2 regions of the Bordetella genomosp. 5 genome follow, and region 2 is predicted to be linked to the other one. Evidence: predicted binding sites of a transcription regulator. Region 2 holds the regulator's gene; the other holds the start of a gene.
The links. The regulator FNR, encoded in region 2, switches genes on or off when oxygen is low (the NO sensors DNR and NnrR bind a similar motif). The targets are predictions, from matches to a motif close to TTGATNNNNATCAA.
Positions count from the first base shown of each region.

Region 1: the regulator FNR is predicted to act here: its motif matches at 2,606-2,619, upstream of CAL25_RS00325 (cation-transporting P-type ATPase).

Region 1 covers NZ_NEVP01000001.1:70,636-74,845, reverse strand. Annotated here, with positions in the region: gene CAL25_RS00345 (LysR family transcriptional regulator) at 1-300, shown strand, start outside; gene CAL25_RS00340 (LysR substrate-binding domain-containing protein) at 380-1,270, opposite strand; gene CAL25_RS00335 (O-methyltransferase) at 1,409-2,092, shown strand; gene CAL25_RS00330 (hypothetical protein) at 2,119-2,505, opposite strand; gene CAL25_RS00325 (cation-transporting P-type ATPase) at 2,754-4,210, shown strand, end outside.
Region 2 covers NZ_NEVP01000007.1:225,271-229,480, forward strand. Annotated here, with positions in the region: gene clpB (ATP-dependent chaperone ClpB) at 1-766, opposite strand, end outside; gene fnr (fumarate/nitrate reduction transcriptional regulator Fnr) at 1,201-1,929, shown strand; gene CAL25_RS13025 (hypothetical protein) at 1,965-3,074, shown strand; gene CAL25_RS13030 (2Fe-2S iron-sulfur cluster-binding protein) at 3,087-3,407, opposite strand; gene CAL25_RS13035 (NUDIX domain-containing protein) at 3,455-4,057, opposite strand; gene CAL25_RS13040 (sulfite exporter TauE/SafE family protein) at 4,205-4,210, opposite strand, start outside.

The sequences.
Region 1 (4,210 bases), on a different contig from region 2:
GCCTTGCCGCTGGAGTTCGACGTGGCGGGCCGCACGCGCGAGGTGGCGCTGGCCGGCGCCGTCAGCGTGACCGGCGCCGAGCTTTACACCGCCTGCGCGCTGGCGGGCCTGGGGCTGGTGCAGGTGCCGCGCTACCGGCTGGCCGCCGAGCTCGCGGATGGCCGCCTGTGCGTCGTGCTGCCGGCGTATCCGCCGCCGCCCTTACCGGTGTCGGCGCTCTATCCGCAGAACCGCCAGCTTTCGGTGCGGGTGCGCACCTTCGTGCAGTGGCTGCGCGACGTCTTCGCCGACGCGCGTTGAGCGACGTGCGTTGTGCGACACGCGTTAAGCGACGTGCGCTGACCGACGGGCGCGAGCCGATCGTTGTGTGCGTGGCGGGTCAGCGCAGCAGCGCCGCGCGCAGCCAGTCGACGAAGCGCGCCGCCTGTGCGTCGAGCTCGCCCGCGGGCAGCACCATCATCGCGCCGTCGACCGGCACGAATCCGCAGGGCGCGATCAGGCTGCCGTCCGCCAGCTCGCGCTGCACCAGGCGCGATTCGACCAACGCCATGCCCAGGCCGCCCGCGGCGGCTTCGATGCACAGGTGGGTGTGTGGAAACGCGATCTCGCGGCGGGGCAGTTCGCTGGCGCGGGGCAGGGCGGCGCCCGCCGCCGCCGGGCGGTGCGCGCGCCACCGGGCCCGCCAGAGCGTCCAGGCGCTGGTGGTGTGTTCGTGCGTGATGCGCACGGCCCCGCGCGCGCGCCAGTCGTAGTCGGGCCGGCACACTGGCCCGAAGGCAATCGGCGCCAGCGCGATGGCGCGTTCGCGCTCGGTCTCGGGGTAGTGACTCAGGTCCCAGGCGATCAGCAGGTCGGCGCCTTCGGCGCGGATCTCGCGGGCCGAGGTCATGGACAGGCGGATGCGGATCTCGGGCTCGGCCCGATAGAACTCGGCCAGGTGCGGCACCAGCCAGCGCATCGCGAAGGTGGCACTGCAGGCCACGTGCAGGCCGGGCTGGCGCGCCCGCTGCTGCAGCCGGGCATAACCATCTTCGAGCTGGTCGAACAGCGGCCCGATGAGTGTTTGCAGCGCCTGCCCGGCGTCGTTGAGCACGATGCCCGTGCCCTGGCGGGCGTAGAGCGGCACGCCGAGGTGCTCCTGCAGCGCGCGTAGCTGCCGGCTCACGGCACCGTGGGTGCGATGCAGTTCGGCCGCGGCGGCGGTGACCGAGCCGCTGCGGGCCACGGCGTCGAAGGCGCGCAGCGCCGAGAGGGGAGGAAGTTTGCGCATGAGGAAGCATCCTGCCAGGACGGCACGACACCAGTATGTCAGGAAAACTCACGCAGAGCCGCCGAATTACTGGCTGTCGCGGGCGTGCCGGCTTTCCTAAGATGGGCGTCATTCAGAACCCCGCGATCCGAGGCCGTTATGAACCCGCCGACCGACTCCCTGCGCTGGCAAGCGCTCGATACCTACTTCGCGCAGACCCTGCATCTGAGCGATGCCCAGCTGGATGACGCGCTCGCGCGGGCCCGCGATGCCGGTCTGCCGGCCCACGAGGTCGCGCCGAACCAGGCCAAGCTGCTTCAGCTTTTTGCACGCATGTGCGGCGCGCGCCGCATCCTCGAGATCGGCACGCTCGGGGGCTACAGCGCGCTCTGCATGGCGCGCGCGCTGCCGCCGGGGGGCGAGCTGATCACGCTGGAGGCGGATGCGCTGCGGGCGAGCGTGGCGCGCGAGACCTTTCGTGCCACCGGCATGAGCGGCTGCATCACCCTGATCGAAGGCGATGCGCGCGAGACGCTGGCGGCGCTCGCGCGTGTCGGCACCGCGCCGTTCGACATGGTCTTCATCGATGCCGACAAGGCCGACAACCTCGTCTACTTGCGGCTCGTCATGCCTTTGCTGCGGCGGGGCAGCGTCATCGTGGCGGACAACATCGCGCGCGCGGGCCGCCTGGCCGATGCGGCCGCGGCCGACGATGCCGACGTGCGCGGCGCGCATGCGTTCTTCACCGAGGCCGCGCGCGATCTGCGGCTGGACATCACCGCGCTGCAGACGGTGGGCGAGAAAGGCTGGGATGGGTTCGCGCTGGCGGTGGTGACGGCCTGAGCGCGTCGCGGCGCGCCTTTGACGGCTTAGTAGCGGTCGGGCCGCGGAGCCGGCCGGGGCGTGAGCGTGCTGCGCGGCCGTTGCGTCGTGTTGTCGATCGATCCGGCGGCGGGACGGTCGCTCTGGCGGGCGCGATCCTGCGGGCGGGGCTGCGCCGCGTTCGGCGCCATGGCGCCGGGGCGGTTGATGCCCGGCATCGTGGGCGCCGGCACGGTCGGAGGCTGCGTCGGCTGGTACTGCGGCACGGCGGGCCGGGCCGGTGCCGGCTGGTATTGCGGCGCCGCCGGGCGGGCCGGCGTCGGCGCGCTGCCCATGCGGTCGGCGGCGGGCTGTGCGAAGGCGGCCAGCGGTGCGGCCGCCAGCAGCGCGGCCAGGCGCGACGTGGCGCGCGAGAAGGCTCGATGAACAGTCATGGGGGCGGCCTCCGCAGGGGCAGGGAAGGGGAACACCAGCGCAGCAACCGCCATGCCCGCGCCACGCGGGATCAGAACGGCGGATCAGGATTGGCGAGTATTGTCCGGGATCAAGGCGCAGAAATGGGCCCCTGGCTACGATGAACTTGGCCACCGGGCCCGCTTGCGCGCCTGTCTGGCCATCGTAGCGTGCCGATGTGTAAGTGCACCGCGCGCCGTTTTCCCTGCCACCCCCAAGGATACGGACCATGACTGACCGCGCCCCGACTGCCTCCCGTCCTCCCCCGACCGCCCGCGACGCCAGCCCCGCCTGGCACACGCTGACCGCCGCCGACGCCGAAGCCCTGCTGAACACCCGCGAGACGGGTCTTGCCGACGATGAGGCCGCGCGCCGGCTGGCCGAACACGGCCCCAATCGGTTGCCCGAGCAGCGCCGCCGCGGCCCGCTGATGCGGTTCCTGATGCAGTTCCATAACGTGCTGCTCTACGTGATGATGGTGTCGGCCGTGATCACCGCGATTCTCGGTCACTGGATCGACACCGGCGTGCTGCTGGCCGCGGTGCTGATCAATGCCGTCATCGGCTTCATCCAGGAGGGCAAGGCCGAGTCCGCGCTCGATGCGATCCGCGCCATGCTGTCGCCCCATGCGCTCGTGAGCCGCAACGGCGAGCGCCGCGAGATCGATGCGGCCGAGCTGGTGCCGGGCGACGTGGTGCATCTGATCTCCGGAGACCGCGTGCCGGCCGACCTGCGGCTCATCGCGGTCAAGGAACTGCGTATCGAAGAGGCGGCGCTCACGGGCGAATCATTGCCCGTCGAGAAGGGCGTGGACGCGGTCGATGCGCAGGCGCCGCTGGGCGACCGCTACGGCATGGCATATTCCGGCACCGTGGTGGTCTATGGCCAGGCCCGCGGCGTGGTGGTGGCGACCGGCAGCCACACGGAACTGGGCCGCATCAACCAGATGCTCAGCGGCATCGAGGCGATGAGCACGCCGCTGCTGCGCCAGGTCGATCGTTTCGGCCGCGCGCTCGCCATCGTGATCCTGGCCGTCTGCGCGCTGTTGTTCCTGGTGGGCACGTTGTGGCGCGGCCACACGCCGGCCGACATGTTCATGATGGTGGTGGCGCTGGCCGCCTCGGCCATCCCCGAAGGCCTGCCGGCGCTGATGACGGTCACGCTGGCGCTGGGCGTGCAGCGCATGGCGAAGCGTCGCGCCATCGTGCGGCGCCTGCCCGCCGTCGAGGCGCTGGGATCGGTCACGGTGATCTGCTCCGACAAGACCGGCACGCTCACGCGCAACGAGATGACGGTGCAGCGCGTCGTGTGCGCGGGCCAGGCATTCGACGTGAGCGGCGTGGGCTACGAGCCCGGCGGCGCGTGCACGCTCGACGGCCGCGCGATCGAGATCGCGAACTATCCGGCGCTGGGACAGGCCGTGCGCGCCGCCGTGCTCTGCAATGACGCGGCGCTGCGCCCCGATGGCTCGCATTGGCGGGTCGAGGGCGACCCGACCGAGGGCGCGCTGCTGGTGCTCGGCGAGAAGGCCGGCTGCACGCAGGACGAGGCCGGCACGGCCTGGCCGCGGATCGATTCGATTCCGTTCGAATCCGAGAATCGCTACATGGCCACGCTGCACCGCGACGCCACGGGCGAGGCCCTGACCTACGCCAAGGGCGCGCCCGAACGCATCCTCGACATGTG
Region 2 (4,210 bases):
CTTCGAACTCGCCACGGAACTTGGCACCGGCCAGCAGTGCGGCCAGGTCGAGCGACAGCACGCGCTTGCCCCGCAGGGACTCGGGCACCTCGTCGTTGACGATACGCTGCGCCAGCCCTTCGACGATGGCGGTCTTGCCCACGCCGGGTTCGCCGATCAGCACCGGGTTGTTTTTGGTGCGGCGCTGCAGAATCTGAATGGTGCGGCGGATCTCGTCGTCGCGGCCGATCACCGGATCGAGCTTGCCTTCGCGGGCACGCTCGGTGAGATCGAGCGTGTACTTGGACAGCGCTTCGCGGTTGGACTCGCCTTCGGCGGCGTTGACGTTCTGACCGCCACGCACCGCGTCGATGGCGGCTTCGAGGGCCTTCTTCTGCAGGCCGGCTTCGCGCAGGATGCGGCCGGCGTCGCTCTTGTCGTCGGCGAGCGCCAGCAGGAACAGCTCGCTGGCGATGTAGGTATCGCCGCGGCGGGCCGCCTCTTTATCGGTACGCGTGAACACGCCCTGCAGGTCGCGGCCGACCTGGACGTTATCGCTGCCCTGCACCTGCGGCAGGTTCTTGAGGGCCTGGTCGAGCGCGGGCTGCAGCCGGTTGACGGCCACGCCGGCACGCGCCAGCAGACTGGTCGCGCCGCTGTCGGCGTCGCCCAGCAGAGCGGCCAGCACGTGCAGCGGCTCGATGTAGGGATGGTCGTTACGGGCGGCCAGGCTTTGCGCGTCGGCCAGGGCTTGCTGGAACTTGGTCGTAAGTTTGTCGAATCGCATGATGGTCGTTGGCTATGAAGAGAGCCACGCCGAAGATGGATCAGCCGGCTCGATGACCTGAATATGCGGACGCGAGTGGGGTTTTCAAGACCCACTGCCCTATTTGCGTGGGGGCGTCCAGCGCCGAACTACGACTTGCACCCGGCATACACTACACGCGAGACGCGTCCCGGCACAACCCACGGCCTCGCGCGTGCGAAGCCGCGCGCAGACCACCCCGCGTCGCGTCGCGCCCGGCCTTGCGACCAAAGGGTCGCTACACATAATCCGGGCGCGTCATCACACCGCTGACACCCGGAGTCGCTACGATGGCGCCAGCGGGACTACAATGTAACGACGCTATACACATTTGGTACGCACACTCGCGTGCGCGCCAGACGTAACACCAACCGGCGGGCCTAGCTCAAAGCCGGTGTTCAAGCCTCGAGGTCACTATGCAAAAACGGGTTGCCATTTCGCCGGATGCCGCACATTGTTCGAGCTGCATGCTCGGTCACGTCTGCATTCCCGTCGGCATGGCCGCGAGCGAAGTCGAAAAGCTCGACGACCTGGTCAAGGAACGCGTGCGTGTCGAAAAGGGCAAGCCGCTGTACGAGCTCGACGCCCCGCTCGACGCGGTCTATGGCGTGCGCTTCGGCTCGCTCAAGACCCAGCTCGAAGACGCGTCGGGACAACTGCAGATCACCGGCTTTCACCTGCCGGGGGAGATCGTGGGTTTCGACGGCATGATCGAAGGCCGCCATGTCTCCAACGCCGTCGCGCTCGAAGACTCCGAGGTCTGCGTCATCCGCCTGCCCGAGATCGATCGCGTGGCCACCCATCTGCCGAGCCTGCAGCAGCAGTTCCGGCGCCTGATGAGCCGCGAGATCTCGCGCTCGCATCAGATGCTCGCCACGCTGGGCTCGATGCGCTCCGAGCAGCGCGTGGCCGCCTTCCTGCTCAACCTGTCGCAACGCTACGCCGCCCTGGGCTACTCCTCGAGCGAATTCGTGCTGCGCATGAGCCGCGAAGAGATCGGCAACTACCTGGGCCTCACGCTCGAGACCGTCTCGCGCCTGCTGTCGCGCTTTGCGCGCGAGGGCCTGATCCGCATCAACCAGCGCGAAGTGCGCATCCTCGATCACGCGGCCCTGCTCGAGCTGCTGGGCCAGGAACATTGCTGAACGCGCCGCGCACGTGCTGGCCCGCCACGGCCGCGCTGGCCGCGCTCTGCTGCGCGTGGCCAGCCCACGCCCAGCTCGCCGGCCAGCCCGCCGAAGGCCATGATCCCTACGCCGCCCCGGTCGTGCCCGCGCCGGTCACCACGCCGCCCTGGCGCCCGATCGAGCTGGGCAAACCCGGCCGACGCTATGCGTTTCCGGTCTACACCAGCAAGAATCTCCAGGAAGACGATCTGCGCGGCATCCGCCGTGTCGTGATCGTGGTCCATGGCGTCACGCGCGACGCCAATCGCGCCTTCGAATCGGTCGCGCAGCTCTATCACGCCAACCCGGAACGCGCCGACGACACGCTCATCGTGGCGCCCAAGTTCGCCAGCGCGATCGATGCCGGCTTCGGACGCATGCCGGCATGGCGTCGCGCCAGCTGGGAAGACGGCGCGGCCAGCATGACCCTGAAGGACCGCCCACCCGCCGTGACTTCGATCCAGGTGCTCGACGATCTGGCGCGCGAGCTCACGGCGCAGGGCCGGCTGCCCGCCCTGCGCGAGCTGGTCATCGCCGGCCACTCCGCCGGCGCTCAGCTGGTGCATCGCTACGCCGTGCTCAACGATGCCGACGAGTCCTTGCGCAAGACGGGCCTGATCCTGCGCTACGTGGTGGCCAACCCGTCGTCGTATCTGTACCTCACGCCGGAGCGGCCGCGCGCCGATGGCCGCGGTTTCGCCCCCTATGAGCGCGGTATTTGTCCCACTTACACCCAGTACAAGTATGGGCCGGACCAGATGCCGCCGTACTCGTCGGTCACCGATCCGCTCAAACTCGCCGCGCGATATCTGCAGCGCAACGTGACCTATCTGCTGGGCAGCGCCGACAACAATCCCGAACACCAGTATCTCGACAAGACCTGCGGCGCCGAGGCCCAGGGTGCCACGCGCTGGGCGCGCGGCACCGGCTATTGGCGCTACGAGGCCTGGCTGGCGCAGCGGCACACCGACTGGCCCGCCACGCGGCATCAGGCGCAGCAGGTCGTGGGCGTGGGACACAGTTCGACGGCCATGTTCGGCTCGACGTGCGGCGCGCGGGCCTTGCTCGGCGACACCACGTCACCGTTGCCCAAAGGCGCGCCGTGCCTGCCGATCGAGCCCTGAGACCGCGGATCTTCAGCGCTGCGCGCCGGTGAGGCGCTGGCGCGGCGCGGTCGAAGCAGGCTCGATACGCACCGCGTCGGGCACCTCGAGCACCACATCGCTTTGCGCGTGCGCCACACAGGGCAGCATCCAGCCCTCTTCGCGCTCCTCGCGCGTCACGCCGGGCCATTCGATCTCATAACGCACCTCGCCGCTGACCAGCATGCACATGCAGGCGCGGCAGGTGCCGTTGCGGCAGGAGCTCGGCAGCCTGATGCCGACCGCGCGCGCGGCCCGCATCAGGGACTGGCCCTGCGGTGCGTCGTACTGCCAGCCCGACGGCTGCAGCGTCACGCGATGGCTCGGAGCCGCCGGATCGGCGTTCCCTTGCGCCGGCGGCGTCAGGCCGCTTGCCACGGCAGGGACCACGCGCCGCTCAGCGCGTTCTGCAGCCAGAGGGTGCATGTGAGCGTCTTGGCGTCGGTCACTTCACCGCGCTGACAGGCGGCGAGAAACTCGTCGACCGAGGCGCTGCGCACGTCGAGGAATTCGTCGTCGTCGAGCTGACGTTCGCCGGCACGCAGGCCGCGGGCGAAATAGATGTGGATGATCTCGGTGGAGTAGGCGATGGCCAGGTGCAGGATGCCCGCCTTGGCCCATTCGCCGGCGGTGTAGCCGGTCTCTTCGAAGAGCTCGCGCTTGGCGCAGGCGAGCGGGTCTTCGCCCGGATCGAGCTTGCCGGCCGGAAACTCCGTCATCACCTGGCCCACCGGGTAGCGGAACTGGCGCTCCAGCAGAATGCGGCCGTCGTCGAGCAGGGGAATGATCACGACCGCGCCCGGATGCACCACGTATTCGCGCGAGGCGACGTTGCCGTTGGGCAACCGCACCATGTCGTTCTTGATGTGCAGGAAACGGCCGCGATAGACGGACTCGCTGGATTCCAGGGTTTCGGTGAGGTGGCCCTCGGGGGCCTGACTGAGGTCGAGATGCGAATCGGACATGGAAAGCCTGACAGGGAGATGCGAGCCGTCATCTTATTGCACGGCCCGACCGCGCGACAAAAAAAGCGGGGTATCGAGGTCCGCAAGCGGAACGCGATACCCCATGCCGATGCACCTCGCTGCGTGTTCGCCGTCGGCCAGCAGCCTTCAGCC